4 regions of the Photobacterium kishitanii genome follow, and region 3 is predicted to be linked to each of the others. Evidence: predicted binding sites of a transcription regulator. Region 3 holds the regulator's gene; each other region holds the start of a gene.
What was found. Region 3 encodes PurR, which represses purine synthesis genes. Its sites were predicted from a motif close to TNANGNAAACGTTTNCNTNA; they were not measured.
Positions count from the first base shown of each region.

Region 1: the regulator PurR is predicted to act here: its motif matches at 1,168-1,187, upstream of purM (phosphoribosylformylglycinamidine cyclo-ligase).
Region 2: the regulator PurR is predicted to act here: its motif matches at 4,206-4,225, upstream of PPBDW_RS11145 (inosine/guanosine kinase).
Region 4: the regulator PurR is predicted to act here: its motif matches at 6,275-6,294, upstream of folD (bifunctional methylenetetrahydrofolate dehydrogenase/methenyltetrahydrofolate cyclohydrolase FolD).

Region 1 is NZ_LN794352.1:716,146-724,486, reverse strand. Features, by position in the region: gene PPBDW_RS03675 (uracil-xanthine permease family protein) at 1-346, shown strand, start outside; gene upp (uracil phosphoribosyltransferase) at 431-1,057, opposite strand; gene purM (phosphoribosylformylglycinamidine cyclo-ligase) at 1,249-2,289, shown strand; gene purN (phosphoribosylglycinamide formyltransferase) at 2,294-2,935, shown strand; gene PPBDW_RS03655 (class II glutamine amidotransferase) at 3,017-3,814, opposite strand; gene lpcA (D-sedoheptulose 7-phosphate isomerase) at 3,903-4,481, opposite strand; gene dauA (C4-dicarboxylic acid transporter DauA) at 4,583-6,274, opposite strand; gene fadE (acyl-CoA dehydrogenase FadE) at 6,766-8,341, shown strand, end outside.
Region 2 is NZ_LN794352.1:2,376,888-2,385,228, forward strand. Features, by position in the region: gene PPBDW_RS11135 (cation:proton antiporter family protein) at 1-736, shown strand, start outside; gene asnB (asparagine synthase B) at 1,059-2,729, shown strand; gene PPBDW_RS11145 (inosine/guanosine kinase) at 2,799-4,103, opposite strand; gene hemH (ferrochelatase) at 4,254-5,225, opposite strand; gene adk (adenylate kinase) at 5,442-6,086, opposite strand; gene htpG (molecular chaperone HtpG) at 6,229-8,130, opposite strand; gene PPBDW_RS11165 (winged helix-turn-helix domain-containing protein) at 8,323-8,341, shown strand, end outside.
Region 3 is NZ_LN794352.1:1,416,675-1,425,015, forward strand. Features, by position in the region: gene PPBDW_RS06765 (ABC transporter permease) at 1-912, opposite strand, end outside; gene PPBDW_RS06770 (ABC transporter substrate-binding protein) at 993-2,207, opposite strand; gene PPBDW_RS06775 (FAD-dependent oxidoreductase) at 2,237-4,387, opposite strand; gene PPBDW_RS06780 (carboxymuconolactone decarboxylase family protein) at 4,377-5,006, opposite strand; gene PPBDW_RS06785 (TfoX/Sxy family DNA transformation protein) at 5,467-6,054, opposite strand; gene purR (HTH-type transcriptional repressor PurR) at 6,427-7,431, opposite strand; gene PPBDW_RS06795 (heme ABC transporter ATP-binding protein) at 7,818-8,341, opposite strand, start outside.
Region 4 is NZ_LN794352.1:918,151-926,491, reverse strand. Features, by position in the region: gene lon (endopeptidase La) at 1-1,884, opposite strand, end outside; gene clpX (ATP-dependent protease ATP-binding subunit ClpX) at 2,082-3,365, opposite strand; gene clpP (ATP-dependent Clp endopeptidase proteolytic subunit ClpP) at 3,477-4,100, opposite strand; gene tig (trigger factor) at 4,206-5,504, opposite strand; tRNA gene PPBDW_RS04635 (tRNA-Arg) at 5,949-6,025, opposite strand; gene folD (bifunctional methylenetetrahydrofolate dehydrogenase/methenyltetrahydrofolate cyclohydrolase FolD) at 6,364-7,221, shown strand; gene rfaH (transcription/translation regulatory transformer protein RfaH) at 7,299-7,802, opposite strand; gene PPBDW_RS04620 (peptide MFS transporter) at 8,249-8,341, shown strand, end outside.

The DNA.
Region 1 (8,341 bases), 700 kb from region 3:
TATCGTATTAGCATTTGTCGGTAAACTTGGTGCGATATTACAAACCATTCCCGTTCCTGTAATGGGCGGTATTATGATTTTATTATTTGGTTCGATTGCAACCGTTGGCTTAAATACTCTAATTAGAAACCAAGTTGATTTACATAAAGCTCGCAATCTAGTTATCGTTGCTGTGACCTTAGTGTTCGGCATCGGAGGTATGGCATTTGGCATTGGGGAGTTTAGTTTACAAGGTGTCAGCTTATGTGGCATCGTGGCTATTTTATTAAACCTTATTCTGCCTCAAGATTTAGGCGAAACGAACATGGTTGATAATGCACAAATTGAAGATACTGAGCATCTCTAATTATTGGTAGTTCACAAATAACAGTTAAAAAAAACCGGACTATATCAGTCCGGTTTTTTATATCAGTGCTAAACAATATAATTATTATTTAGTACCGAAAATTTTATCGCCTGCATCGCCAAGACCAGGAACAATATAGCCCTTGTCATTTAGCTTCTCATCAATAGCCGCTGTGTATAGCTCTACATCTGGGTGGGCTTTTTCTAGTGCAGCAATACCTTCAGGGGCAGCAACAAGTACTAGAACTTTAAACTGAGTACAACCATGTTCTTTTAATAGATCAAGCGTTGCGATCATTGAACCGCCAGTTGCTAGCATAGGATCAACAACTAATGCGATACGCTCATCAATATGTGATGCTAATTTATTAAAGTATGGTACTGGCTCTAACGTTTCTTCATCACGATAGATACCAACAACACTAATACGTGCACTTGGCATATGCTCTAATACACCATCCATCATGCCTAAACCAGCACGAAGAATTGGTACTACAGTCACTTTTTTACCCTTTAGCTGATCGACTTCAACTGGACCATTCCAGCCTTCAATCATCACTTTTTCTGTTTCGAAGTCTGAAGTCGCTTCATACGTTAGTAGGCTACCAACTTCGGTTGCCAATTCACGAAAACGCTTAGTGCTGATATCACCTTCACGCATAAGACCGATCTTATGTTTAACCAGTGGGTGTTTCACCTCAACGACTTTCATTTTGACTCCTGGGCAATAAATTAAAAAAATCGCATTATTATATACCATGCCAATCGATTGCCGATAGTATCAAATGTTTAATTGACTGAAATTTAAGCGTCGCAACAAATTAACGCAAACGTTTGCTCTAATGTAATGACTACTGTTATCATACTGTGGTTTTTTACTTTAATACGTTTGAGGGATCATCTGTGAGCAACAAAAACTCTTCTCTTAGTTACAAAGATGCTGGTGTTGATATTGATGCTGGTAATGCATTAGTTGACCGTATTAAAGGCGTTGTTAAACGCACTCATCGTCCTGAAGTAATGGGCGGTATTGGTGGTTTTGGCGCTTTATGTGCTCTTCCTACCAAATACAAAGAGCCTATTTTAGTATCAGGAACAGATGGTGTCGGCACCAAACTTCGCCTAGCGATGGACCTGAAGCAGCATGACACTATTGGTATTGATCTCGTCGCTATGTGTGTTAACGATCTAATTGTACAAGGTGCTGAACCTTTGTTTTTCCTAGATTATTACGCAACAGGTAAACTTGATATTGATACAGCAGCAAGCGTTGTGGCTGGTATTGGTGAAGGTTGTATTCAATCAGGTTGTGCACTAATTGGTGGCGAAACTGCTGAGATGCCTGGCATGTACCATGGTGAAGATTACGACGTTGCTGGTTTCTGTGTCGGTGTAGTTGAAAAAGCGGACATCATTGATGGTTCAAAAGTAACTGCAGGCGATGCACTTATTGCTGTCGGCTCAAGTGGCCCACACTCAAACGGTTATTCATTGGTACGTAAGATTCTAGAAGTTTCTCAAGCCGATCTTGATCAAGATCTTGACGGTAAAAAACTGTCTGAGCACTTATTAACCCCAACTAAAATTTATGTAAAATCAGCGCTAAAAATGATTGAAAGCTGTGATGTTCACGCAATTTCTCATATTACTGGCGGTGGTTTCTGGGAAAATATCCCACGCGTATTACCACAAGGTACTAAAGCAGTCGTTGATGGTAACAGCTGGCAATGGCCGACTATTTTTAATTGGCTGCAACAAGCCGGTAATGTCGATACTTATGAAATGTACCGTACATTCAACTGTGGTGTAGGTTTAGTGATCGCACTACCACAAGCCCAAGCAGCACTTGCAATTGAAATTTTACAAGCAGAAGGCGAAAACGCATGGCTGCTAGGTAAAATTGCAACAGCGGCAGCAGGTGAAGAGCAAGTAGAGATTAACTAAATCCATGCATAATATCGTTGTCTTAATCTCAGGAAATGGCAGTAACTTACAAGCGATTATTGATGGTTGTACTAACGGCATCATCAAAAATAGTCGAGTTGCAGCTGTGATCTCAAATAAAGCCGATGCTTATGGTCTTAAACGAGCTCAACTTGCCAAGATAGATAGCCTTTATATTGCGGCAACTGACTACGAAAACCGTCAAGACTATGATCAAGCACTAATTGAAAAAATAGATGCTTATCAACCTGATGTAATTATTCTTGCAGGTTTTATGCGGATATTATCAGCAAAATTTGTCAACCATTACCAAGGAAGAATGCTTAATATCCATCCTTCCTTATTACCTAAATATTCGGGATTAAATACTCACCAACGCGCCATGGATGCCGGTGATAAAGAACATGGAACCAGTGTCCATTTCGTTACCGAAGAGCTTGATGGTGGGCCTGTTATTCTACAGGCCAAAGTGCCGATTTTTGCAACTGACAGTGTTGATGAAGTAATAGAGCGTGTTCAGCAACAAGAACATAATATCTATCCGTTAGTGACTCAATGGCTGCTTAGTCAACGATTATCAATGCAAAATGGACATGCTGTGCTAGATGGTAACAAACTACCACCACAAGGCTATGCAGCACAGTAACGAATAATAAACTCATATAAAAAAAGGCGATCTTATTCAGATCGCCTTTTTATTATATGCAGTTAATACAGAAAATTAAGATTAGCGAGTACTAACATCCGTCGTTATCGCATGATAAACCGTTTCACCGAAATGGAATACGCGAAACTCACCACTTGCCATCTTCTGCCAACTTTCATCATTCGTTAATGGCTGGGTTGCAATCACAGTCACCACATCATTCGCCGTTGTCTCACGTTGAAAATCGATGGTAACGTCTTCATCGATTAATGAAGCTTTACCAAACGGTGCCCGACGAGTGATCCAATGTAAGTTATTAGTACAATAAGTGAGGACGTACTCACCATTACTAAGCAGCATGTTATACACACCCAATTGGCGTAATGTGTCACAACACTCAGCAAAGTAACCAAACACCGGCGTCATATCAGCAGGTAATACTGGAAAACGAATTTCCAATTGATTCATCAACCAACAAAACGCAATCTCACTATCAGTATCACCAACAGCTTGATTACGCCCTGTCGCTAATTGCTCATAGCCAGTCAATTGGCCATTATGAGCAAAAGTCCAATAATTACCCCATAACTCGCGCGTAAAAGGATGAGTATTTTCTAAACTCACCCCACCACGATTAGCCTGACGAATATGGCTCACAACAGCCCGACTTTTTATTGGATATTGTTGCACCAACTCGGCGATACGTGATTGACAGCTTGGATTAGGATCTTTGAAGGTTCGAAATCCTTTACCTTCATAAAAGGTAATTCCCCATCCATCACGGTGTGGTCCTGTATTACCGCCACGCTGCATCAAGCCGGTAAAGCTAAAACAAATATCTGTTGGCACATTGGCACTCATGCCTAATAATTCACACATTTTTATTTCTGCTCTTTACGCTGAGTTATGCTCATTTAAACATTAACAATCGTTGCTATTGCTTTATTAATGAGCAATAGCCGGACGATTATTTTTCCATTTCTTTTTCAACTAACATAATTAAAATATGAATAATTTTAATATGAATTTCCTGAATTCGATCGGCATAACCAAAATGCGGTACTCGAATTTCCACATCGGCTAACCCTGCCATTTTACCGCCATCTTTACCCGTTAAAGCAATAGTTTTCATACCCTTAGCTTGGGCTGCTTCAATAGCTTTAAGAATATTAGCAGAGTTGCCTGAAGTTGAGAGTCCAAACAACACATCACCTTTAGAGCCAACGGCTTCTAAATAGCGAGAAAATACATATTCGTAACCGAAATCATTACTCACACAAGATAGGTGACTAGGATCCGAAATTGCAATCCCTGGGTAACCTGGACGATCATCACGATAACGACCCGTTAATTCTTCGGCAAAATGCATCGCATCACAATGAGAACCACCATTACCACATGACAATACTTTACCGCCTTGCTTGAATGAGTCAGCTAATAATTTAGCCGCAGCTTCAATATCAGCCAAATTTTTATCATCATTTAAAAAACGGTTAAGGACGTCAGCGGCATCAGTTAGTTCGCTGCGGATCAGATCTCTATACATAAGCTGCTCTCTCAATGTTTTCCATTAAATACAAATCAAGCGAGCAACGTGCTCGCTTGATGCTGCAATACATCGTTAATCGCAGTTTACATACAAATAACTTACAGTGTCGACTCTTGATGTGACGCAATGCCAGAATTAACCACTAATATTTGCTGTAATTGCGTAATTGAATGCACTAGATGAAGATTCGCTAGTTCAAATACCCCTGCATGTTCCAATTTACGCTCAACATGTGGTAATACCCCTAACAAATATACAGGTAACGCAGATAATCGATCTAATGCTAATTCAAAAGCATGGATCGCGGTAATATCAATGGTTGATACATCACTGAAATCAAGCACCACCGCTCGCGTTTCCATATTTGTCTGTTCAATGACAGAAAATGCTTTTTCACTGGCAGCAAAAAATAATGGTCCATTAATATCGTATACCACCACATCATTACCAAAATTAAGATGAGGATGTTTATCATGGGTAATGGTAACCGTGGTTAAGCTAGCAATACGTTGAATAAACAGCACCCCAGCTAATAACAGCCCCACAATCACCGCAACAACCATATCAAATGCAATAGTCAAAATAAAACAGGTCATTAACACAGCTACATCACGCCGTGGGGCAACTTTTAGAGTATGTACAAAATGTGGGGCTTCCGACATATTCCAAGCCACCATGATTAACAAGCCAGCTAAAGCACTCATCGGCACGTAAGACAACGCTGGTGCTAAAACCATCATTGCAGCCAACACAAACAGCGCATGAATAATGCCCGATAACGGTGAAAAAGCACCAGAACGAATATTAGTCGCTGTGCGAGCAATTGCAGCCGTTGCTGGTATACCGCCAAAAAAAGGCACCACAATATTAGCTAAACCTTGCCCAACTAATTCCGCATTGGGATTATGTTTGGTACTCGTCATACCATCGGCAACAACGGCACATAGTAACGATTCAATGCAACCTAACATCGCAATCGTTAACGCTGATGGCATCAATTCAATCACTGTGGCCCAATTAAAATTATTAGATTGCCATAATGGTAAAAATTGCGGCGCTTCTTGTGGAATACCGTGACCGATAATATTACCAATAGTGTAGGTGAATTTTTCACCTAATAATGTCACATGTTCAAGGCTGAAATGATTTAAAACCAACGCTAAAACTGTACCCACAAACAAAGAAACTAAATGAGGTGGAATTCGGGTTTTTAGTTTAGCCCAACCGATAAAGGTCATAATGGTAATAATACCCACCAGAGCATCAGCATAGTTGGTGGTCGATATTGCATGTGAATAAGCCATCACTTTTTCAGGAAAATGAATCGGGCTACCTAATACATGTAAACCAAGCAAATCTTTTAGTTGTAAAAAAGCAATCACAAATCCAATTCCGGCAGTAAAACCAGTTGTAACTGGATAAGGTACATATGCCACCAGCTGTCCTAGCCTAAAAACACCCATCAGTAATAAAATAATGCCTGACATCATGGTCGCTAACATTAATCCCGACAAACCATATTTCTGCGTTATCGGTAACAATATCACCACAAAAGCTGCAGTCGGCCCAGTAATATTAAACCGTGACCCGCCTAAGAGTGCAGCCAAAAAACCCGCGACGATAACCGTATATAAACCATGCTGTGGTGGCACACCTACTGCAATAGCTAATGCCATACCTAGCGGAATAGCGACAATACCAACGGTAATACCAGAGACTAAATCGGCACGAAACTTGGAAAGGGAGTACCCCTGTTTCCACGATTGAGAGAGAGCTTGAAAAATCAACACAACAAAACCCCTGCGCTTATTTGCACATAAAAAATAGGTATTGATGTCAACCCGAAAGAGGGTCCGGCGGGCAACTGTCAGTCGGAAATCGGGAAAGGCAACAAACGGAAATACGGCTCACTTATCAAGTGTATAAAAAAAACACAGATTCAATAACGTGAACAGTATCACAATAGTGCTACATGTTAACGTTTGATAAAGAATTGGCAAGTGAAAATAAACTCGTACCTGATTTCGATCAATGCCAGTAAAAACGTAGCATTAGTGTTTTTACTTCCTTCTTTAGCTCCCATTTTTAAACAAAATATTTTACATTTCTTTAAAAAATAAATTACAATAAATAAATGGTGGTTAGACCTCTTACCTTGTTTTTTAAATCACCTTACTCTAAAACACGTAGCGTAATATTGCCTCTAAAAATATCAACCATGAGTTCAATGAAATTTTTAGCTGCAATCTATAGTGCTGCTATATGATTACGGAGAATCGCCATGCTGACATTTATATATTTAACTGGCTTTATCTGTGTACTTGCTATTCTTGCCTATCACCGAACATCTCGTCCTAAGTTTACTGTCGCTATTGCTGCATTATTAGTCTTAGGTACCCTGTTAAATGTTACAGGAATTATCAGTTGGCTAATTTTCACCGGCGTGGCTTTAGTACTAAATACCCCCACATTACGTAAAAAATTTATTACTCATTACGCGCTCAATAGCTTTAAAAAAGTCATGCCAAAAATGTCACAAACAGAGCAGGAAGCCATTGATGCAGGTACTGTATGGTGGGAAGCAGATCTTTTTAGTGGCAAGCCTGATTGGAACAAACTACATGCCATTCAAGCCCCGACTCTAACCCCCGCAGAACAAGCTTTTTTAGATGGGCCTGTGGATGATGTTTGCCGTATGGTCAATGACTTTCATGTCACTCATGATCTTGCCGATTTACCACCTGAAGTTTGGCAACAACTCAAGCAGCATAAATTTTTTGCGATGATCATAAAAAAGAAATATGGCGGTTTAGAATTTTCAGCCTATGCACAATCGCTTGTTTTACAAAAACTTACCGGTGTATCAACGGTATTATCATCAACAGTTGGGGTACCGAACTCTTTAGGTCCTGGTGAGTTACTACAACACTACGGTACTGAAGAGCAAAAAAATTATTATTTACCCCGTTTAGCAGCAGGTAAAGAAATTCCTTGTTTTGCACTCACAAGTCCTGAGGCTGGATCTGATGCAGGCTCTATTCCTGATTTTGGCATAGTCAAAAAAGGTATTTGGCAAGGAAAAGAAGTACTTGGAATGGAGTTAACGTGGAATAAGCGTTATATCACCTTAGCGCCTATCGCAACAGTATTAGGATTAGCATTTAAGTTATTCGATCCCGATCATTTACTCGGCGATAAGGATGATCTTGGCATTACTTGTGCGCTAATTCCTACCGATGTTGATGGCGTTGAAATTGGTCGTCGTCATTTTCCTCTTAATATTCCATTCCAAAACGGCCCAACTCGAGGCGATAAAATATTTGTTCCTATCGATTTCATCATTGGTGGCCAAGCCATGGCTGGACAAGGATGGCGCATGCTCGTTGAATGCCTCTCTGTTGGTCGTGGAATAACATTACCTTCAAATGCAACTGGTGGTTTAAAAACCGCGGCAATGGCAACCGGTGCTTATGCTCGTATTCGTCGGCAGTTTAAATTACCCATCGGTAAAATGGAGGGGATAGAAGAGCCACTCGCACGTATTGTTGGTAATGCTTATGTCACTGATGCTGCAACTACACTCACTGTCACGGGAATAGATTTAGGGGAAAAACCAGCGGTTATCTCTGCCATTGTAAAATACCACTGCACCCATCGCAGTCAGCAAAGTATCATTGATGCTATGGACATCGCAGGCGGTAAAGGTATTTGTATGGGGCCACGCAACTTCCTAGCACGAGGTTATCAAGGCGCTCCCATTGCCGTCACCGTTGAGGGCGCTAATATTCTAACCCGCTCCATGATCATCTTTGGCCAAGGGGCTATTCGGTGCCATCCATATGTACTGGATGAAATCA
Region 2 (8,341 bases), 960 kb from region 3:
TTATTACGCTGTTTTCCATTTATGTCGCTATCGTGTGCGTACTTCGATGCTAGCTACCTTAACATTATTTAACTACAGCGAATTTGGGCTAATTGTTGGTGGCGTTGCTTATAAAATGGGATTGCTGCCAGGCACCTTTCTCGTCGCGATGGCGATAGCTGTATCATTATCATTTTTACTTGCAGCCCCACTCAATAGTATGAGCCATAAGCTCTACACAGAAGCAGCAAAACGCTTAAAAGAGTTCGACCCAGATCGGCTTAACAGTAACGATAAACTGATTGATTTTGGCCATGCCAGCATTCTTATTTTAGGTATGGGTCGTATTGGTTCAGGTGCCTATGACGAGCTAGAAAACCGTTATGGCAAACAAATTATTGGGGTTGAAACTCGCTGTGAGTCAGTTGAACTTCATCGCCATCAGCACCGTAATGTGATTCACGGCGATGCAACTGATCCAGATTTTTGGGAACGCGTTATCAATAACCATCATATTGAGCTTATTTTATTAGCAATGCCGAATGGGCCCGCCAATATCTATGCCCTAGATCAACTCAAAAACCGTCAATTCCAGGGAAAAATCGCAGCAATCGCTAAATACAGTGATGATGAAACCCAATTACATCAACAAGGTATTGATGCTGCCTTCAATATTTATAATGAAGCTGGTAGCGGCTTTGCACGAGACGTGTGTGATCACTTACAACCTCAAATAACCCCTCTCAAAACAGATTAAATTACACTTCAAAAGTTAGATATTTCGCAGTGAAAAATAAACAGTAGCACCACTACTGTTTATTTTTTTAATTAAAAAACTGTTACAAAATAAATATTATTCACTAAAACGCACTTTAAATAGATAATATTCACCAAGTAGGCTTTATTTAAATTGAATTAAAATAAATGATTGCAATTAGTTAGTGAATACGTAATTTTAACAAACAGCAGCGAAATAGAAGTGGCAGCAACATCAATTATCATAATGATAACTTATCTGCTACATGATACATTTCCATTAATTATGGATAATAAAAAGATAACATTGGAGCGGTATTATTATGTGTTCAGTATTCGGTATCCTTGACATCAAGAGTGACTCTTCAGCACTTCGTGCAACAGCGCTTGAATTATCAAAAAAAATGCGTCATCGCGGCCCAGATTGGTCTGGTATTTATGCTTCAGATAATGCAATCTTAGTGCATGAACGTTTAGCGATTGTTGATCTTAATAGTGGTGAACAACCACTATATAACGCAGATAAAAGTCATGTATTGGCTGTAAATGGTGAGATCTACAATCACAAGGAACTACGCGCTGAATTTGCACCAAACTACCCTTTCCAAACTGAATCTGATTGCGAAATTATTTTAGCGCTTTACAAAGAAAAGGGCCCAGAGCTACTCGACTACCTTAACGGTATCTTTGCTTTTATTCTCTATGATGAGCAAGAAGATGCTTACCTTATTGGTCGTGATCACATTGGTATCATTCCGCTATATCAAGGTTATGATGAACACGGTAACTTTTATGTTGCTTCTGAAATGAAGGCATTGGTACCTGTCTGTAAAACTATCAGTGAATTTCCTCCCGGTACTTATCTTTGGAGCAAAAAAGGTGAGCCTGTTCGTTATTACAAACGAGATTGGATGGAGTTCGATGCCGTTAGCCAAGCAAAAACCGATAAAGTAGCATTAACCGAAGCACTTGAAAGTGCGGTTAAACGCCAATTAATGACAGATGTGCCTTATGGGGTATTACTTTCTGGTGGTCTTGATTCATCTGTCATCTCAGCGATCACTAAGAAGTTTGCTGCAAAACGTATTGAAGATGATGAACAATCACAAGCATGGTGGCCGACACTGCACTCATTCGCAATTGGCCTTGAAGATGCTCCCGATCTAAAAGCAGCTAAAATTGTTGCAGATGCTATTGGTACTGTTCACCATGAATTAACCTATACCGTCCAAGAAGGTTTAGACGCTATTCGTGATGTGATTTACCACATCGAAACCTATGATGTGACCACGATTCGCGCTTCAACACCAATGTACTTAATGTCACGTAAGATTCGTGCAATGGGCATTAAAATGGTGTTATCAGGAGAAGGTGCTGATGAAATTTTTGGCGGTTATTTATACTTCCACAAAGCACCTAACGCCAAAGAATTTCATGAAGAAACAGTACGCAAACTACTAGCACTTAACATGTTTGATTGCGCGCGTGCTAACAAGTCCATGGCAGCATGGGGCATAGAAGCGCGAGTACCCTTCTTAGATAAAGAATTCTTAGATGTAGCAATGCGTATTAACCCTGAAGATAAAATGTGTGGCAACGGTAAAATGGAAAAACACATTATTCGTGAATGTTTTGAGCATTACCTTCCAGAAGCCGTTGCTTGGCGTCAAAAAGAGCAATTCTCTGATGGTGTTGGCTATAGCTGGATTGATAGCTTAAAAGAAGTCGCTGAAGCAAAAGTGACTGATCAGCAGTTAGCAACGGCTGCATTCCGTTTCCCATACAATACACCAACGACAAAAGAAGGTTATGTGTACCGTGAGATTTTTGAGGAACTATTCCCACTAGAAAGTGCCGCGAAATGTGTACCGGGTGGTCCATCTATTGCTTGCTCTAGTGCTAAAGCAATTGAGTGGGATGAGAGTTTTAAAAATGCAGCCGATCCATCAGGCCGTGCTATTGCAGCCGTTCACAACCAAGCTTACACAAAATAGATAAATTGAATTATAAAAAAACCGCCACTAACAATGGCGGTTTTTTTTATGGTTAACAACAGTCTGTCATTAACGCTCCCAGTAAGCTTCTTCTAAACTATCTTCGCGCTCAGGTAGACCACGAGAAAGACGAGGTGAATATTGAGCTAATACTTCATAACTTACACGGTTTGAATACAAACAAACCTGTGAGAATGATGAGTAAGTTAGGAAAGAATATTGATGCTTACTTGAATTTGGCACGTTTTCTTTATGGTAACGGTTAGCCGACATATCATGCAGTAACGCTGATAATGCACCATCACCTGCACCGTTAGTATTTTTAATACGCTCAGGGCCACCCATGTAAGGTGCAATGTGCGAATAAACCTTGGTTGGATTTTCACACGTTGCTTTTAGCATTGGACGACTAAATTCGTAGCGGTTAAATTCAGCAATATCACCCGGAAGTAATGGTAACGCAGTTTCACGTTTCGCTGAATCTTCAGTGTAGCCAGCAGTATATAAACCAACAGGGCCAGCGGTACATAATACAAGATCAACCCATTCTAGGGTTTTGTCTGCTGCAACTAATGGATCAGACTCACCGGTTAATGCTTCACCTTCGTCTTCATTCATTGCCACCACAGTCACATGATCGCGTAAGAAATCACGCCACCATTGTGGATCATCTTGAATCACGAATTTAGTACCCAGTGTTAAAACAACTGGCACATCATATTTTTTAGCATACTCGATCGCCTTCATTGTTGCCGCAGGCATAGGATCGCCAGGCTTACAACGAACAAGATAAGCAGTTAACACTAATGCTGATGCATTTTCAAACACGCATTCAGGAATACTATCAGGCTTAAGTTGGTTCATGTTACCTTCATTAATTGCGAAGGTACGCTCACCATCTTTAGAAATCAGCGCAAAACAACGGCCAATTGGACCATTTACCGGCTGTAGATAGTTCATATCCATGCGGCTTGAAGTATTGCAAAGGTAACGATAAGCATAGCTACCGATTTCAATATCTTTACTCATCACACCCAATAATACAGATTTATCATCTGCCAATACTGAGTAGTTATGTAAAGTATTACCAATAGTGCCGCCGGCAAACTCATGAGTAACAAGATTATTTTCTTTTAGCTCATGGTAAAGTGCTTCTGCTTTTTCATCAGTAATAACCAATGAATGGCCTTTACTTAGCTCATAACGTTCCAGGAATTCATCATCAACGTAGGCTTCAATATCAACCAACGTTTGATCGATACCCACAACATGAGTACGTGTTAAACGCTTCTCTATCTTAGTTTGACTTAGAAGTGGATCGCGAGCATGTACGGGAAAATAATGCTTAGATTTTCGTTGGCCTGGAAATTTCATGTCAATGGGCTATCAAGTTGTAAATTTTGCGAATTCTATCACAGAATTTGGTACATAAAAGCAAAAGCTATCATGGGTTTTACGAATAATAGCCACAAATAATAACGCAAACGTTATCGTGAGGGAATAATTACTCCTTCAACACCACCATTACCATCCTTGTGTATGTTGTTTAATCAAGCTCTCCATCATCATAATATGAGCAGGGCTATCATTTAAGCATGGGATCAAATTAAACTCTTTGCCACCAGCTTCAATAAATACCTCTTTACACTGCTCTGCAATTTCTTCTAATGTCTCAAGACAGTCAACTGAAAAAGCGGGACACATCACATCCAATCGCTTAATACCTTTTTCTGCAAGTGATTTGATTGTTGCTTCAGTATAAGGCTTCAACCATTCTTCACGACCAAAAATAGATTGGTAACTCATGCTCATTTTTTCACGTGGCATATCAAGAGATTTTGCTAATAATACTGTGGTTTGATGACAATGTTCTGGATACGGATCACCATTATCAGCATAACGTTGAGGAATACCGTGGTACGAGCATAATAAATAATCCGGCTTACCTTTTTCAGCCCATAACGTCTCAACAGATTGAGCTAATGCCGAAATATAATCAGGGTGATCATAATAATGATTAATAAAACGTAATTCTGGCAATTCTGGAATAGTTTTTAAATCTTTAGCGATACGATCAAAAACAGCAGCCGTCGTTGTAGCTGAATATTGCGGGTATAAAGGTAAAACGATAACTTGCTTACATCCTTGCTGTTTAAGTTCATTTAATCCCGATTCAATACTTGGTGAGCCATACGTCATACCTAATGCGACTGGAACTTGCAATGCTTGCTGTAGTACTGCTTGTTGACGACGCGAATAGACCATTAATGGTGAGCCATCATCCATCCATACCGATTGATAAAGTTTGGCCACTTTAGGTGAACGAATAGGTAAAATCACTCCATTCAAAATAGGACACCATAACCAGCGCGTCATATCAACCACGCGTTTATCACTTAAAAATTCCTTTAAGAATCGTTTTACACCAGCTGTTGTTGGAGTATCAGGTGTACCTAGGTTAACCAGTAATACCCCATAATTGTTATTCATTGTCATCGGTATTTGCCCTTTTTATCTGCATTCGCTGCTGATCATTATATTATTTCCAGCCATACGAGAATACATTTTCGTAACTAAAAACACTCAATATAACAACGCTATTTATACGGTTCCAATATTAAAGCCAAAAAAAACGAGCATTACCAATCGGTAAGCCCGTTCATTTACATCGTCATTAGCTATGATGAATAATTAGCTAATTAACAACGTTATTTATGCTAATGCTTTTTCAAGTTGAGCACTTACTTCAGCAACAGGTAAAGTACCGTCAAACTTAAGGTACTTAGTGTTGCCAGCAGCAGCTTCTTTACCGTAATACTCGATAAGAGGTGCAGTTTGGTTATGGTATACCGTTAGACGTGCACGAACTGTTTCTTCTTTGTCATCTTCACGAATAACAAGATCTTCACCCGTTACGTCATCTTTACCTTCAACCTTTGGTGGATTGTAAACCGCGTGGTAAGTACGACCAGAAGCAAGGTGAGCACGACGACCCGCCATACGCTCAACAATCACATCATCAGCAACATCAAATTCAATAACGTAGTCAACAACAACGCCATTTTCTTTAAGACCATCAGCTTGAGGAATTGTACGAGGGAAACCGTCAAGTAGGAAACCTTTTGCACAATCTTCTGCAGTGATACGCTCTTTAACAAGACCAAGGATGATATCGTCAGATACAAGTTGACCTGCATCGATCACTGATTTTGCTTGCTTACCTAGTTCAGTGCCTGCTTTGATTGCAGCACGTAACATGTCACCAGTAGAAATTTGAGGAATACCAAATTTTTCCATGATGAATTGAGCTTGAGTACCTTTACCTGCACCTGGAGCGCCCAGAAGGATAATGCGCATTGTGTTCCCCTTTAAAATAGAGTGGAAATTTGCAAAAAATTGAAAATACACTGATTAGCGCTCAGTCGCAAGCTTGGCACTATGACCAAGCCGCGATTGAATGATTTATCAGAATAGTCTGTGATTTTGATTGGTTAATTGGTTATTTAACCAACAATTTGTTTACGGCAGCTAAGAACTGTGAAGGATCATCCATCGTGCCACGTTCAGCTAGCATCGCTTCACCAAACAGTAGTTCAACCCAACGACCGAAGATTTCTTCATCAGCTTCATCAGCCATTTGCTTAACAAGGCTGTGCTCTGGATTTAACTCAAAGATATATTGGACTTCTGGCGCTTCATGGCCTGCTGCTGCAAGCAATTTAGCCATTTGAGTCCCCATCTCGTTCTCGTCGGTTACCATTACCGCAGGGGTATCATGCAACTTAAACGTTGGACGTACTTCTTTAACACGCTCACCAAGATATGCTTTAGTGCGCTCAGTCACTGATGTGAATTCTTTTTCTGTTTCTTTCTGCTTTTCTTTTTCTTCTGCATTATCAAATGAAGATAGATCAAGATCTGCTTTAGTGATCGCTTGGAATTTCTTACCTTCAAACTCAGGCAAGTGCCCCATTAGGTATTCATCAATACGATCATACATCAAAATAACTTCTAACCCTTTTGCACGGAATTGCTCAAGGTGCGGACTGTGTTTAGCCGCATTAAAGTTATCAGCAGTTAGATAATAAATTTTATCCTGACCATCTTTCATACGGCCAACATAATCAGCTAAAGATACAGTTTGTTCTAATGAATCATTTTCTGTTGAAGAGAAACGCAATAATGCTGCAATTTTGTCACGGTTACTAAAGTCTTCAGCCAAGCCTTCTTTTAATACCTGACCAAACTCTTTCCAGAATGATTGATATTGCTCTGGCTCATTTTTAGCCATACGCTCAAGCATTTGTAATACGCGTTTAGTACATGCTTTACGTAGTGCTTGAGTCACTTTGTTATCTTGTAAAATTTCACGTGAAACATTCAGTGGTAAATCATTAGAATCAATTAAGCCACGAACAAAACGTAAGTATGTTGGCATGAACTGTTGTGCGTCATCCATAACGAAGACACGTTGTACATACAATTTAAGTCCATGCTGACCATCGCGGTTATTTAAATCCCATGGCGCTTTAGATGGAATGTATAACAAGCTCGTGTAATCTTGCTTACCTTCAACACGGTTATGGCTCCATGTTAATGGCTCAGCATAGTCATGGGCAACATGGTTATAAAATTCTTTATACTCTTCGTCGCTAATATCTGACTTATTACGCGTCCATAGCGCTTGAGCTTTGTTGATTTGATCCCATTTAGTACCAGTAACCGCGCCTTCTTCATCTTTTTCTTCTGTTTGAATGAAGACAGGAATACCGATGTGATCAGAATACTTACCAACAATTTCACGTAAACGATGCGCATCTAAGAACTCTTGCTCATCAGCACGCAGATGTAAAATAATATCAGTACCACGATTTTCTTTAGTGATGGTCTCAATGCTGTAATCGCCCTCACCTGCTGATGTCCAGCACACACCTTCATCTGCTGCAACATCAGCGCTACGTGTATTCACCGTTACACTATCAGCTACAATAAATGCCGAATAAAAACCAACACCAAACTGACCAATCAGCTGCGAGTCTTTCGTTTCATCTTCATTTAGCTGTGCAAAGAATTCTTTAGTGCCTGATTTAGCAATCGTACCTAAATGTTCAATTGCTTGTTCACGTGTCATACCAATACCATTATCGCTAATGGTTAAAGTACCTGCTTGTGGGTTAATAGACAGCTTTACACATAAATCTGCATCGTTACCGTATAAATCGGTTTTTGATAATGCTTTAAAGCGTAATTTATCAGCAGCATCTGATGCGTTAGAAATCAATTCACGTAAAAAAATCTCTTTATTAGAGTAAAGAGAATGAATCATTAAATGCAGTAGTTGTTTTACTTCTGATTGGAAACCGCGTGTTTCCTTTTGATTATCAACTGTTTGCTCGCTCATTTCGACTCCAAAAAAATTTATGGGTAGTATCTAAAGATAAATATGGTCAAACTGTATGATTTCAACCTAAAATAACATGTTTTTTATTTTTATATTTTTTGAGTAACGGTTTTATATTTTTAGATTCAGACAGTATTCAGAGAAAACATATAATAATACTGTTTATATAAAACCCTTGGCAAGGCTAAACCAATGACAACAAATGCAACTA
Region 3 (8,341 bases):
TATCGCTGAGGTTTTGCTAATATTTCGTGAGCGTAACGTTAGCGTTTTAATTGGGCCGCTGTATTGCCATGCTGTTGAGTGTGATAACAACCACCATTCAATGCAGCGTAATAATCCAAAACAGAGCAGAACAATAATCAATAATAGTAATGCGCCAGCCGCAGCGCGTGGTAATTGGGTTAAGTCTGCGTCAGTGAACCATTGCCAAATTAACATTGATAACGTGCTTGGGTGGGTTGGGCCAATAATTAAAGCGATATCGACCACCGCGAGTCCATAACCTGCAACAGCAAAAATCGCTAACCGTAATTTTGGTAACCATAACGGTACAATCACCATACGCCATGTTTGCTGGTGGTCGTAACCAAGGCTGACTGAAGCATTATAGAACTGTTTTATATTGAGCTGCTTAAGAATGCTTATGCTCATTAATAATAAAAAAGGTGTTTCTTTTATCGCTAATACAAGCAGTAATCCTAAACCATAACGGTCATGGATCAGCGTTGGGTAAAAGGAATCCGTTAATCCTAGGTGGTGCCAAATACGTGCCAGCCAACCAGTAGATGAAAACATTAACCCAAAGCTAAGCACAAAGGCAACATGAGGAAAGGCTAATAAAGGTGCAAGTAAACGTTCGATTTGTTGCCATTGAGTACTTAACCAATAACGACGCAAAATTAAATAGCACCACCACAAAGCAAGCATAGTGCTACCAAGCCCTGATAGTAGTGTTAAGCCAATAGAATGGCTAAGATCAGGCCATGTGGATAATTGTTGCCAGCCTAAAAATGATGGTTGGTGCATGTTTAATGCTGGTATCCATGCAAAAGCAGGTGCCAACATACCGATAAAGCCAATTATCAATGGGCTCGCGAATAGCAATAAAGTAGCAACAAAGATAATGACTAACATAAGGCTCAAATAAATATCAGACAGGGAAGCTAACTTGCTATCATAATGCAAGTTAGCTTAATTTATAATAATTATAACAGCTAGTTACCGTATCTTTGTTGCCACTGCTGTTCAATTGCGGCTAGCCAAGTTGGATTAGGCTCTGCAATGGAAGGGTAGGGTTTAAAGTTTTGCTGGTTATAAGGTGCTGGTAATTTGGTAAAGGCTTGTGGGCTTAAAATGGTTGGATCGCCCCACAAACTGGTATCCGCTTTACGGGCTTGAGCCTCTGGACTTAACAGGAAATTAATCGCCACTAATGCACCCGCTTTGGCATTGGCGTTCCATGGAATAGCAAGGAAATGGATATTGGTTAACGCACCAGCACTGAATGCATAGGTTTTTGCTTTTTCGGTTAAATTACCGTTGGCAATGGCAGCCGCTGCAGCGTTCGGGTTGAACGTAATTGCCAACAATAATTGTTGATCATCAAGTAGTTGTATCGTTTCTGCAGTACCTGCTGGGAATTGCTTCCCTTGGTGCCATGCAACTTTGTGGAGTTGATCAAGGTAATGCCACAACGGTGCTGTAACACGATTAAACAGTGCTTGATCTTGAGGAAGTTGCAATGGCTGATACAAGGCTTGTTTATCCGTTGTAAGTTCTAACAGCGCCGCTTTTAAAAAGCTTGTGCCATGAAACTCTGGTGGCTTCGGATAACTGATTTTCCCTGGGTGTTGTTGTGCTAAGGCTAATAATGCCTTAAAACTTTTAGGCGGGTTAGATAATGTTTCAGGATCATAAATAAACACCAGTTGTCCCACGCCCCACGGTGCTTCTAGTCCTTGGGTTGGTTCTGAAAAATCTTTATCTATAGGCAGTGATTTATCAACATATTTCCAATTAGGTAATTGGTGAGTAAAAGGGCCGTACAGTAATCCATTGCGTTTCATTGAACGAAAGTTTTCACCATTGATCCAGACCATATCAACACTGCCGCCACTATTTTTCCCCGCTGTTTTTTCTGCTAATAAGCGTTGAGTCGTTTCGGCAATATCCGTTACTTTTACTTGTTTTAGAGTGACGCCATAACGCTGTTGTAATTGCGTGTTAGCCCATAGTAGATAATCATTAATTTCTTGGCTGCCACCCCAAGCATTAAAGTAAACGGTTTCACCTTTGGCTTGGGTGAGAGTTTGCTGCCATGTTGGCGTAATAGTGGCGTTTGTAGGTGTTTCGTTTGCATTCGCACTGAGGCTACTGATTAACAAAGCAGCCGTTAGTGTGAGTTTTTTTAAAGCAGGAAATGGTGTTATCACGATTGATATCCTTATTTGCGGTCGTATTAATTACGCATCCAGTGGTGATATTTTTTAACCCAAGCAAGCAGTTTTTGAGGTGCATGTGCTTGTTTCCATACACCAGCGGTGTACTTTGCCCCTTCGCTCATAGTGGGATATGGATGGATGGTACCTAAAATCTTATTTAGACCTAAATTGTGGCGCATTGCTAAGGTAAATTCGGCCAGTAAATCACCACCATGATGACCAACAATAGTAACACCTAGAATTTTATCACTGCCTTTAGGGGTTAAGACTTTAATAAAACCTTCGTCATAGCCATCAGCGATAGCACGATCTAAATCATCAAGTCCATAACGAGTGACTTCATAATCAATTCCTTGCGCTTGTGCTTCTTTTTCGTTAATACCGACACGGGCTAATTCTGGCGCAGTGTAAGTTACCGCAGGGATCACTGAATAATCGACTTTGAATTTCTTTAGCGCGCCAAAGAGACTATTTACAGCCGCATACCATGCTTGATGAGCTGCAACGTGTGTTAGTTGATAAGGGCCTGCAACATCACCTACAGCATAAATATTAGGGTATTGAGTTTGTAAATACTGATTAACGGCAACAGTACCACGTTCAGTTGTTGTAATACCAAGTTGTTCTAAGCCAAACCCTTGTACATTGGCTACTCGTCCTAACGCGAGCATTACTGCATCAAACTCAACCGTAATCAGTTGGTTATTATGTTCTAACACCGCAGATTGTGTGCGTTGTCCGTGTACATCAATAGTCGACTCAAAGCGTATTGCTTTATGCTGTAATAATAGTGTTACGCCATCGTGGGTGAGAGATTGTTCAATTAACGTTGCGGCGTCAGTATCTTCACGAATCAATAATTGTGGTGCCATTTCAACCATAGTGACCGCTGCACCTAAGCGACAAAAACTTTGGGCTAATTCACATCCAATCGGACCACCACCAAGAATCAATAATCGTTTAGGAAGCGCTTTAAGCTGCCAGATGGTATCAGAGGTTAAATAGTCGACGTCGTCTAAACCAGCAATAGCAGGAACAAGTGGCCGTGCGCCAGTGGCAATAACGATATTACGCGTAGTAATACGGCTGCCATTCACTTCAACCTCCCACGGAGACAAGATTTTTGCATCACCAGTTATGCAATTGACGCCAAGTTTGCTGTAACGCTCGATAGAATCATGGGGTTCAATTTTTTGAATAACATGTTGAATGCGCGCCATGACTTTAGAAAAATCAACACTGTTAATTTGAGCATCAATCCCAAGTCGTGCTGCATGATTAATATCAGCAGCGGTATGCGCCGCACGAATAAGTGCTTTAGACGGCACGCAACCAGTATTTAAACAATCACCGCCCATTTTGTGACGTTCAATCAGGGTTACTTCAGCTTTTACTGCTGCGGCAATATAAGCACTGACTAAACCACCAGCACCAGCACCGATAACCACTAAGTTTTGATCAAAGTGGGTGGGTTGTTGCCATTGTTGATAGCGTTTTTTATTTTTCATGATTTTCATTACCCATTTTACAATTAATGGGAAAAGTCCGAGTAAAAATAAAGACGTTAAAACGGGGGCAGAGATAATGCCACTCAGTGACTCTATTTTACCTAATTGGGTGCCGGCATTAATATAAACGGCAGTACCTGCTAACATACCTAATTGGCTAACCCAGAAAAACGTACGGGTTTTAATTGAAGTTAATCCCATTAATAGATTGATGAGGAAAAAAGGAAAAACAGGTATTAAACGTAAACTTAATAAATAGAAAGCACCTTCTTTTTCTATGCCTTTGTTTAGTGTCGCTAAGCGATGACCAAATTTTGATTGTACCCAATCACGTAATATAAAACGGCTTGATAGAAATGCTAACGTTGCACCAATGGTACTGGCGAACGACACTATAATGAGGCTGGTCCAAAAACCAAATAATGCAGCTCCTAATAAGGTTAATATAGATGCGCCAGGAATAGAAAGAGCCGTCACTAATACGTATAAACTGAAAAAGCTGACGTAGGCAATGACTGGATTTTCGGTAATATGGTGCTGTAAGGCTAATTGCTCACGCTTAGCATATTCAAGGGTAAGAAAATGACTCAGGTCAAAATAGAACCAAGTGCTAATAATCGTTGCGATGACAACCAATAATAAAATTTTGTTATTTTTCATCTAAGCTCCCTAGTGGTTTTTTATTTGAATCAGAAGAAGCTTGGGTTGTGTTTTTTTGAGAGTTGCTGCTTGTTTGTGGCTGAATTGGTAATGAGCAAAACCCTTGCGCAGGTACATCAAGTGCAGTATTAAATTTAGCTGATAAATTTTGAAAACTCACTAATGCTGTTAGCTCTACAATATCATCACTACTATACCAAGCAGCGAGTGCCGTAAGCATTTCGTCACTGACATGTTGTCCAGTAATTGTCATTGCTTCTGTATAGGCTAATACGGCTTGTTCTTGTTCTGAAAAGTACTCAGAAGATTGCCAATTTGCCAATGCTTTTATTTTTTCTACTGAGTGGCAACGTTCTGCGAGTTTCATACCGTTAGCATCGACACAAAATGCGCAATTATTAAGTTGTGATACACGGACACACACTAATGATCGTATAACGGCATCAATCGGTGATTTTTTACGGTCAAGATAACCAAAGAACAAAGCAACTAACCAGAAAAGAACAGGCTTACGTCCCCATAGTTTGGCGGGGTTGAGTACTTTGCCAAAATGGCGGGCTTGTAGCCACAGTAAAGGTTTTACCCATAATGAAAATGTATTTTTGGTTAGTATACGCAAGGTATATCCTTATTAAATGAAAGTTACACAAACTCTTAAGTAGCAAGACCGAGAGAAGTGACATTGTATTTCATTTAATAAAAAAAATTTTGATTATTCGAGAAATTGCTTGAAATAACAACAGCAAATAGAGTCTTTACCGTGTAGTTATGGCCGTAAATCGCACTAATGATATGAGAGCGTTGATGAATGATAAATAATCGTTGTCGAACGTTAAAGATACGTTTTAGGTAAGTGATATAGAACTGACATTTAAGAAATAAAAAATTATGTTTTATTGTGGTATTTAGATTATTTATTAATACGCATATTTAAATAAGTAATATTATGCAATTTTATTAAGATTAAATTTAGATGACAATGCTAGTAGGCGAATACAAATTCAGCTCTAGAATAAATTAAAGAGGCACAAGGCCTCTTTATTCTTAAGTGTCACTTAGCCAGTTGACGGATATATTTATTATAGTTTTGCTAGCAGTTCATTGCGTCTGCTTTCAGGTATTACTGACCAATGTTGGCCATGTATGGCACCTTCTAGTGCCCATAATAACTCTATACTTAAAGTCGTTTCTTGTGTTTTTTGTAACGCTTTATAAGCTTCGAGTGCACCAATATTATGTAACTGTTCAATAGTTTTAATACCTATTTTCTTGAGCATTCTTTCATTTGAAAGTCGTAAATTAGGTAAATCTTTAATTCTATCTGGAGTACAACATTCTTTGGCTTTTTTGTCTTCTTGTGCTGCTTTAAGTGAATATTTAGCTTGTTCTACTATTTTTTCAGGGTGTTCCCACCACTCATCAAGAATGGCATAGTGTTTCGTTGTTACAGGGAAACCACGTTTTTTATATATATAAGGTTCTAAACCCGCTTGTTTAAATTCCTCTTCTGTTTTTGAATTTGCTCGTAGATGGAGTTTATTATTAACCACTAGTGCGAACATTGCTTCGCCTGCGAAAATACCAAAGCCACCAAACATTGAGCGTGATTTTACATTACCTAAATGATCTAATAGTTTTAATGAGTTTTTTAATATTGCTTTGTCCATACTTCTACTCGATGAATAAATGAGTGTCAGCTAACATTAAAGTAGTCGTAAATTTACTTTATTATTAAAGCTATTTACATGAAAATTTAACTACTTTAAATCATCCATGCATTCCTCTATAAATAAAATAATCAGTATCGAAAGTTTATTTATAGCCTGTAAGTCTTTTGCTTACTATTATATGTATTTACACGAATCATTATATTCGATCTTTGAACAAGGTAAGTTTGAATATTAACGAAAGCTGGTGAATATGTGACATTGCTCGTATTTTTTGGTTGGAATGGTCGTTTTAAAAGCGGTGAGAATAGTAGTTATTATATAGAGTGAAAAAGCCAATATAAATATTGGCTTGATCAATAATTGACGGTATTAGCGTAAATCTTTTACAGATTTTCGTTCGACGATAGCCGGCGCCATTTCAAAAATTTGACGTTCGTGATCTTTATCTTTCATGCGCTCCATTAAAATCTTAATAGCTGTTTTGCCTAAACGACGTTTTGGTTGATGGATAGTCGTTAGTGGTGGCGCAAAGTAAGGTGCTAGATCAATGTTGTCATAACCGATGATTGAAATATCACCAGGTACACGTAATCCTGCTTGTTCAAACGTACTAATAAGTGCCATTGCCATAATGTCATTAAAGCAAAAAATAGCCGTTGGGCGTTCAGTCATTGCAATATATTTCTCAGCGGCTTTTACTGCTGAATCACACTCAAAGTCACCTTCAAGGATCCAGTCTTCGTTAACCGCTAAGTTTGCTTCTGCCATTGCTTTATTAAAGCCTTTTAGGCGCTCACGACAAGTAGACTTGTCATTGTGGCCAGATAAGCAACCAATGAGAGTATGACCATGATCGATAAAGTATTTGGTCGCTATATAGCCACCTTGTTCTGCATTATCTTGAATTTTATCGGTATGTGGACTCTCTGGGCCCCAATCCATAATCACCATTGGTAAGTCTTTTTGGCGCTCAAGAAGATCCAATAATTTTTGGTCAAGATCAGAACACATCACTAATAAGCCATCGACACGTTTTTCTGCAAGCATGCGTAAGTAATCGCGTTGCTTAGAAAGATTCCCTTCGGTATTACATAAAATTAGGGTGTAGCCTTCACGATAGCAATACTCTTCAACACCATGTACAACTTCAGCAAAAAAAGGGTTGGTCGACTTTGTTACTAGCATGCCAATAGTACGGGTGGTATTACATTTTAGACTACGCGCAACAGCACTTGGTGCATAGTTAAGGTCTTCAACTGCCGCAAGTACTTTTTTCTGTGTTGCTTCTGCTACAAAGCGCGTTTTATTGATCACGTGTGAAACTGTTGTGGTTGAAACCCCAGCCATACGTGCAACATCTTTAATGGTTGCCATATTTATTCTTCTAATAATGAGCGCTAGAGGCGTTTCTAGCTAATAGTGTGGTATCAAATTGAGTAATCACTGAGATTAATAAAATCCATCTTACTTATGTAAAGCATCTCGTTAATTATTCAATTTGACACCGATTCAGTGCCTATTACAGACTTTAATTGTATTCAACGCCAAAATCCGCATTTATTTTGCGGCTTTATAATTATTGCATATTTTTCAAGTGTAATCGCTTGCGTTCACATTTTACTGAGTGTTGAGCGTAGTGCAACGATTCTATTGTTTTGGATTAAATTATTTGATGCTATCAACAAAAAAACGTAAATTTCAGCAAATTTATCGTCGTGTTACTGAAATTTACTTGATGGATTCATTAATGATGCTGTTTTTTAACACGATGATAATAGGTAAGGGTAACCATGAATAGGGTGGGAGTGAACGGAAACTTGCCAGCCATAGACGGCATTAATCACTGCTGGATCTAATGCTTGCCATGGTGAACCATCCGCTTGAATTTTCCCGTGTTGAATAATTACCATTCTTTGAGCGTACTGCGCCGCTAAATTGAGATCATGTAATACTACGATCACCGCAGCACCTTGTGCAGCCATTGCCTGTGCGGCTTGCAGCGTTTTATGTTGATGGGCTAAATCCAGTGCTGAGGTTGGTTCATCTAACATTAAGATACACTTGTTATTAGCTTGGCTTAGTTGCGTTAATACTCGCGCGAAATGGATCCGCTGTTTTTCTCCGCCGGATAAGGTTGGATATAAGCGTTGAGAGAGATGAATAACATCAGTGTTGTGCATAGTTTGGGTGGTTATATGATCTATTTCCTGACGTGATAAGCAAAGAGGCATGGTGCCAAGCTCGACCACTTCTTTACATGTAAAAGCAAAAGAGAGTGAGCTAT
Region 4 (8,341 bases), 500 kb from region 3:
AGAGCCAGTGTATGTCAGTTTACCCTTGCCTGGCATAGATTCAGTTTCGATAGTTAATAAATCACCACCGACTTCAGTCCACGCAAGACCGGTTACTTGACCAACACGGTTACTTTCATCAGCTTTACCATAATCGCAACGCTGTACACCTAAATAATCTTTAAGGTTATCTTGGCTAATAGAAACGTGCTTGATGTCTTTGTTCAATAAAATTTCTTTTACTGCTTTACGGCATAGCTTAGAAATTTCACGCTCAAGACTACGTACACCCGCTTCACGAGTGTAGTAACGAATAATGCCAATTAATGCTGAATCTTCAATCGTCAACTCGCTAGGCTTTAATCCATTACGCTGGATTTGCTTATCAAGTAAATGATTTTTAGCGATGTTCAGTTTTTCATCTTCGGTATAGCCAGAAAGACGAATAACTTCCATACGATCAAGCAATGGACCTGGAATATTCATTGAGTTCGACGTTGCCACAAACATCACATCAGATAAGTCATAATCAACTTCTAAGTAATGATCGTTAAACGAACTATTTTGCTCAGGGTCTAATACTTCCAATAATGCTGATGCTGGATCGCCACGCATATCGGAAGACATTTTATCAATTTCATCTAATAGGAATAGTGGGTTTTTCACTTCCACTTTTGCCATTTTCTGAATTAACTTACCTGGCATAGAACCAATGTAAGTACGACGATGACCACGAATTTCCGCTTCATCACGCACACCACCTAATGCCATGCGCACGTACTTACGTCCGGTTGCAGCAGCAATAGATTGACCTAGAGAGGTTTTACCCACACCAGGAGGACCCACAAGACAAAGGATTGGACCCTTAAGCTTATTAACTCGACTTTGAACGGCTAAATATTCAAGAATACGTTCTTTAACACGCTCTAAACCATAGTGATCAGCGTTAAGAATTTCTTCCGCTTTAGCGAGGTTCTTTTTAACTTTAGAGCGTTTATGCCAAGGCACACTTAGCATCCAATCAATGTAGCCACGAACTACCGTTGCTTCAGCTGACATCGGTGACATCATCTTCAGTTTCTGTAATTCTTGCTCGGTTTTCTCACGAGCTTCAGTAGGCATCTTAGATTCTTCAATCTTCAGCTTTAACGCTTCAAATTCATCAGGTGCATCATCAAGCTCACCCAGTTCTTTCTGGATAGCTTTCATTTGTTCGTTAAGATAGTACTCGCGCTGACTCTTCTCCATCTGCTTTTTAACGCGTCCACGGATACGTTTTTCAACTTGCAGTAGATCAATTTCAGATTCCATCATCGCCATCAAGAACTCTAATCGTTCTGTGATATCAACAATTTCTAGTACTTTTTGCTTATCGGCTAATTTCAGAGGCATGTGCGCTGCGATAGTATCTGCAAGGCGCGCTGCATCATCAATGCCATTAAGGGATGTTAATACTTCTGGTGGGATCTTTTTATTAAGTTTAATAAAGCCTTCAAACTGACTAATTGCAGTTCGAACTAAAACTTCCTGCTCACGCTCATCCATTGTTGGCGTAACCAAAAATTCAGCATTAGCAGTAAAAAACTCATCATCAGCAAGATCTTCAACTTTTGCTCGTTGCTGGCCTTCAACCAACACTTTTACCGTACCATCCGGTAATTTCAATAGTTGAAGAATCGTTGCAACAGTACCAACATCATAAAGATCAGTGATCGACGGTTCATCTGTGGAAGCTTCTTTTTGAGCAACCAGCAGGATCTGTTTATTGTTTTCCATTGCCGACTCAAGGCAACGAATTGATTTTTCCCGGCCCACAAACAATGGAATAACCATATGAGGGTATACCACTACATCACGTAGAGGTAGAACCGGGATCTCAAGGCGCTCAGAACGCTCCAGGTTCATATTCTTCTCTCTTCCTGTCCATACTAATCGTATTAAATAACCCAACTGGATACAGTACAGTTACTTAATACGATTAGAGTTAGCTTATATTGAGTATATGGGGGTGAAGCATCAAGTTTCAATGTATGAAATGTCAGAAAATAGAAAAGGAGGCAAAAGCCTCCCTTTTTTAGCTTTTATGTGCAGATATTAAGCACTTACTCAGCACTTGCCGCTTCTTGTGTTTCTGTATTTTCGAAAATCAGTAATGGTTCTGACTCACCGTTAATTACAGACTCATCAATAACAACTTTACTAATACCTTCTAGAGACGGAAGCTCATACATGGTATCAAGTAACACTGCTTCAACAATAGAACGTAGGCCACGAGCGCCTGTTTTACGATCCATTGCTTTTTTAGCAATTGCAATCAAAGCATCATCGCGGAATTCTAACTCAACGTTTTCAAGTGCTAGTAATGCTGCATACTGTTTAGTAAGGGCATTCTTAGGCTCACGTAGAATTTGAACTAGCGCTTCTTGATCAAGTTCACCAAGCGTTGCTGTAACAGGTAGACGACCGATGAATTCAGGAATTAAACCGTACTTCACCAAATCTTGTGGTTCAACTTTCTTAAACAAATCACTTAATGTATCTGTTTGGTCTTTTGAACGTACATCAGCAGCAAAACCGATGCCAGTACCTGTTGCTACACGTTGCTCAACAACTTTATCTAGACCGGCAAATGCACCACCACAGATAAATAGGATCTTAGAAGTATCAACTTGCAAGAACTCTTGTTGAGGATGCTTACGACCACCTTGTGGCGGAACAGAAGCAACAGTACCTTCGATCAGTTTCAGCAATGCCTGCTGAACACCTTCACCTGATACATCACGTGTAATTGATGGATTATCTGACTTACGTGAGATTTTATCGATCTCATCGATGTACACAATGCCGCGCTCGGCTTTGGCTACGTCATAATCACATTTTTGTAGCAGCTTTTGAATGATGTTTTCAACGTCTTCACCAACATAACCAGCTTCAGTTAAGGTGGTTGCATCAGCCATTGTAAACGGTACATCAAGCATACGCGCTAATGTCTCTGCTAATAATGTTTTACCACTACCAGTAGGACCAATAAGTAGGATATTACTCTTACCTAATTCAACGCCATCACTATTCTTGTCGCCATTACGTAGACGCTTATAGTGATTGTATACAGCAACAGCCAACACTTTTTTAGCGTGTGATTGGCCGATGACATAATCATCTAAGTTGTTACGAATTTGTTGTGGAGTAGGCAGCTCGTCGCTATCGCTTTTCGTCATCACTTCTTTGATTTCTTCGCGAATAATGTCGTTGCATAAATCAACGCACTCATCACAAATATAAACAGAAGGACCGGCGATTAGCTTGCGAACTTCATGCTGACTTTTGCCACAGAAAGAGCAGTAAAGTAGCTTGCTACTACTTCCCTCTTTTCGCTTATCTGTCATTCGCTAACCTCTTTATTGGGGTATCCCATCATTGTCTTGTCTTGAGTGTATAACAAGTCGACTTATTTTGCTTTACTAAACCCGCATCGCGAATTGCAAAATAAAACTGTTTTAGTCGCGCTTACTCAATACCGCATCAACAAGACCATACTCTACTGCCTGATCTGCAGACATAAAGTTATCACGATCTGTATCACGCTCAACAATTTCTAATGGTTGGCCAGTATGTTCAGCCAGTAACCCATTTAAACGTTGTTTAATTGTTAAAATTTCTTGTGCATGGATTTGAATATCCGATGCTTGGCCCTGGAAGCCACCAAGAGGTTGGTGAATCATAACGCGTGAATTAGGTAGACAGTAACGTTTACCCTTAGCGCCGCCAGCCAATAGGAATGCACCCATTGAACATGCTTGACCCATACATACTGTACTTACATTTGGTTTAATGAACTGCATGGTGTCATAAATTGACATACCTGCAGTTACAGAACCGCCTGGAGAGTTAATGTAAAGGAAGATGTCTTTGTCTGGGTTCTCAGACTCCAAAAATAGCAACTGGGCTACAACTAAGTTAGCCATATGATCTTCAACCTGACCGGTTAAAAAGATCACGCGCTCTTTTAGGAGACGGGAATAAATATCGTAAGAACGCTCACCACGAGAAGTCTGCTCGACCACCATAGGTACCAGCGCATCCATAATCGGTGACATGCCGTTTTGTGCTTGGTAGCTCATAATCTTATTTCCCTAAAATAAATGGCCCGAATGAAAGTATTCACACGGACCATTGTTAGCAGAAGACTTGAGAGAATGTCAAATCTCTACAGTAATTTCAGTAAATTAAGCAGCAGGATTCATTAGATCGTTGAAGCTAACTTCTTTATCTGAAACCTGAGCTTTAGCTAGAAGTGCGTCAATTGCTTGCTCTTCTAGAGCAACGTTGCGCATATTATTCATTAGCTGCTCGTTGCTTTCGTAGTATTTAACTACTTCTGTTGGATCTTCGTATGCAGAAGCCATTTCAGCGATGATTGCGTTAACACGCTCTTCGTCTGCTTTTAGCTCTTCTGCTTTAATTACTTCACCAACTAGTAGGCCAACAACTACACGACGCTTAGCTTGCTCTTCGAACAATTCACGTGGTAGTTCAGGCATGTTCTTAGCATCGCCGCCAAAACGTTGTGCAGCTTGCTTACGTAGTGCTTCGATTTCTTGATCGATAAGCGCTGTAGGAACTGCGATATCGTTCTGCTCAACAAGACCGTTAAGAACTTGATCTTTGATGCGACCTTTAACAGCTTGCTTAAGCTCACGTTCCATGTTCTTACGAACTTCAGTCTTAAGACCTTCAACAGAACCGTCTTCAACGCCGAACTTAGCAACGAACTCTTCAGTTAGTTCAGGTAGCTGTTGTGCTTCAACTTTATGAAGAGTGATAGCAAACGCTGCAGATTTACCTTTTAGGTTTTCTGCGTGGTATTCTTCAGGGAAAGTTACTTCTACAGTAAACTCGTCGCCTGCTTTATGACCAACAACGCCTTCTTCGAAACCAGGGATCATACGACCTTGGCCCATAGCAAGTGCGAAACCTTCAGCTTTACCGCCTTCGAATTCTTCGCCATCGATAGTACCAACGAAATCGATAGTTACACGGCTATCTGCTTCAGCTGCTGCTTCAACATCAGTCCAAGTTGCTTGCTGCTTGCGTAGTGTATCTAGCATGCCGTCAACGTCAGCATCAGTTACAGTTACAACTGGCTTCTCAACAACAACTTTATCTAGACCCGCTAGTTCGATCTCAGGGAAAACTTCAAAAGAAGCTTTAAACACTAAATCTTTACCTTCAGCAATTTCTACTGGAGTGAAAGTTGGTGCGCCTGCTGGATTGATCTGCTCTTTAACGATAGCTTCGATAAAATGACGGTGCATTACTTCACCTAGGATGTCTTGACGTACAGAAGCGCCAAACATTTTAGCAACCATCTTCATTGGTGCTTTACCTGGGCGGAAACCGTCGAAACGACGAGTTTTAGCAATTTTACGTAGTTCAGCAGCAACTGCATCTTCGATGTTTGCAGCAGGAACTGTAATAGTTAGGTGGCGTTCTAGACCTTCAGTGGTTTCAACGGTAACTTGCATTATATTTAACCTCAAAACTTAACTCAGCGTTTTCTGAGTGGTGTTGCCGAACAGCCATTTACTGACGGTGGCATCCTTTCGTGTTACAGCTCGAAAACCATAACGCCTAAATTCTTTCTTAAAGAGTCTGATACGTAGAGTACCTACTTATCAGAGCGCGCTATTATAACGGCACGCAAGCGCGGCGTCGAGGTAGATACCTTACAACGCGAACAATCTCTTTAATAACTGCATTACAAGATAGGGCCTAGAAATATCATTTCAAGGGGAAAAATGAAAAAAATCGCCTTTAGACGTTTTTTTTTAGTTTAAATGTTGGAAAAACGAGCTAATTAGAAAAATTTTCAGCAGTCGTGTATTAGAAAAATGGGCTTGGAATAATAGTAATAGTAGAAAAAGGGAGTTTTATTAATTAGGAAAATTACAGCAAGAGAAAGGAAAAGATGGTACGCCCTGCAGGATTCGAACCTGCGACCACATCCTTAGAAGGGACGTGCTCTATCCAGCTGAGCTAAGGGCGCATCATGGTGTAACTGAGGTTATGAGGCAAGATTATACGTAGCTATAAGGTAAGGTCAATCCCTTTACTTCATTTTTCATGCTTCAAACAACTGACTGGTTAAAGATACAACAAAAAATACATTTTTAAGGATATTTTTAAGATAAACAAAGGCTCAGTACGACTATTTAACCTAATTACTACCACTGTATTTTTATCGTTGAGCGCCACTTAGGTCGCCAAGTCATAGCAATGCCATAACATAAAATAAAATAGCAATCGTTTGCTTAATAGCTATTCCATTTATAATCTGCCACAATATTGGCGTTGATACGTTCAACCAACACAACAAGGATCACCATGAGCGCTCAAATTATTGATGGGAAAATCATCTCCCAAACTGTACGACAGGAAGTTGCCGCGAGAGTAAAAGCTCGCACCGATGCCGGATTACGCGCACCTGGATTAGCTGTTGTTCTTGTAGGTCAGGATCCAGCCTCGCAGATCTACGTTGGTAGTAAACGCAAAGCGTGTGAAGAAGTTGGCTTTATTTCAAAATCATTTGATCTACCAAGCTCTGCATCTGAACAGCAACTACTCGATTTAATTGATGAACTAAATCAAGATCCGACCATGGATGGCATTTTAGTTCAATTACCATTACCTGCGGGTATGGACTGTACGCGTATTCTTGAACGCATCGATCCAGAAAAAGATGTTGATGGCTTTCATCCTTACAATGTCGGTCGCCTTAGCCAGCGTATTCCCAAGTTACGTTCATGTACACCTAAAGGCATTATTACGCTACTTGAGCGATATAATATTGAAGTACGTGGTAAACATGCGGTTATTGTTGGTGCGTCAAATATTGTCGGACGTCCGATGACACTCGAGTTATTATTAGCTGGGGCAACGACAACAACCTGCCACCGCTTCACACAAGATCTTGAGGGTCATATTCGCCAAGCTGATATTTTAGTGGTTGCCGTTGGCAAACCTAATTTTATTCCAGGAAGCTGGATTAAAGAGGGAGCGACTGTTATTGATGTGGGCATTAACCGTCTTGAAAATGGCAAATTATGCGGAGATGTTGAATTTGACGTGGCTTGTCAGCGCGCAAAATATATAACGCCAGTACCTGGAGGCGTTGGGCCAATGACAGTAGCCAGTTTAATTGAAAATACCTTGCTTGCCTGTGAGCAATACCATTCAGCATAAACCAAACGTATATAATTAATAAATACCGTTAATGAAAATTCAAAAGCGAGTAATGGCATACTCGCTTTTTTATTGAACTAAGCTTTATTTTTAACTAAATCTGTATTCTCAACACTGACCTTCACTTGTTTACCAAGCAAATTAATCAGCATAAATGAACGTTTTTCGCCATCAGGCTCCTGATAAATAGCATCAAGACCTTTAAATTCACCTTGTTCTAAGATTAATTTATCACCTTGCTGAGGTAATGACTCAAACATATGATCATATGAGTTATTAGCTTCATTGGTCATCAAATTATAGATAAGTTCTTCACTAACAATTTGCGGCATCGCTCCCTGACGAATAAAGTCAGCCACTCCGCGAGTTGAACGCACAGTCGTAAAGCTCAATTGTTCAGGATCAAACGTCACAAAAACATAGCTAGGAAATAACGGCTCATAGCATTCACAACGTTTGCCGCGCACAATTTTTTCGACTACGACCTGAGGGTAATAACATTCGGCCCCTTGACGATCAAGATTGATCACTGCGCGCTCTTGTTCACTACGCTTACAATAAAGTAAATACCAATCTTTCATCATCGACCCCAATAAAATCTTACCTTTAGTTAGTATATACAAAATTAACCGTGATTTATATCTTTGCCTAACCGCTCTATTTTTAATACTGAGATCTATTTTTATATTCTACAGTTATAGGTTTTAGCAATACTATTGACCAATATACTGCTTAGAATTTGTAACATGTATGAATATTCTCAAGGAGTGATATAAGCAACTAACATGAACTTCAAGAACAATATAAAAAACCAAATAAGAGCTAATAAATAGTGTAAGATATACTACAGAGTGATGAAATTTGATTTTTCATAATTGATCAAAAAAAACACAAACTCTTACTTATCAGTTGTTTATAATGTTTTATCATTGTTTGTTAAATGTAAAAACTTGCAGTTAAATATATTGTGCTTTATAAACCTACATGAATGAGCAAACACACAAATTAAAATAAAATAGAGAATCCTATGAGTCATAATAGTAGTGGTACCCTTCTGGGCCACCCAAAAGGCTTGTTCCTTTTATTTGGAACTGAGCTATGGGAACGCTTTTCTTATTAC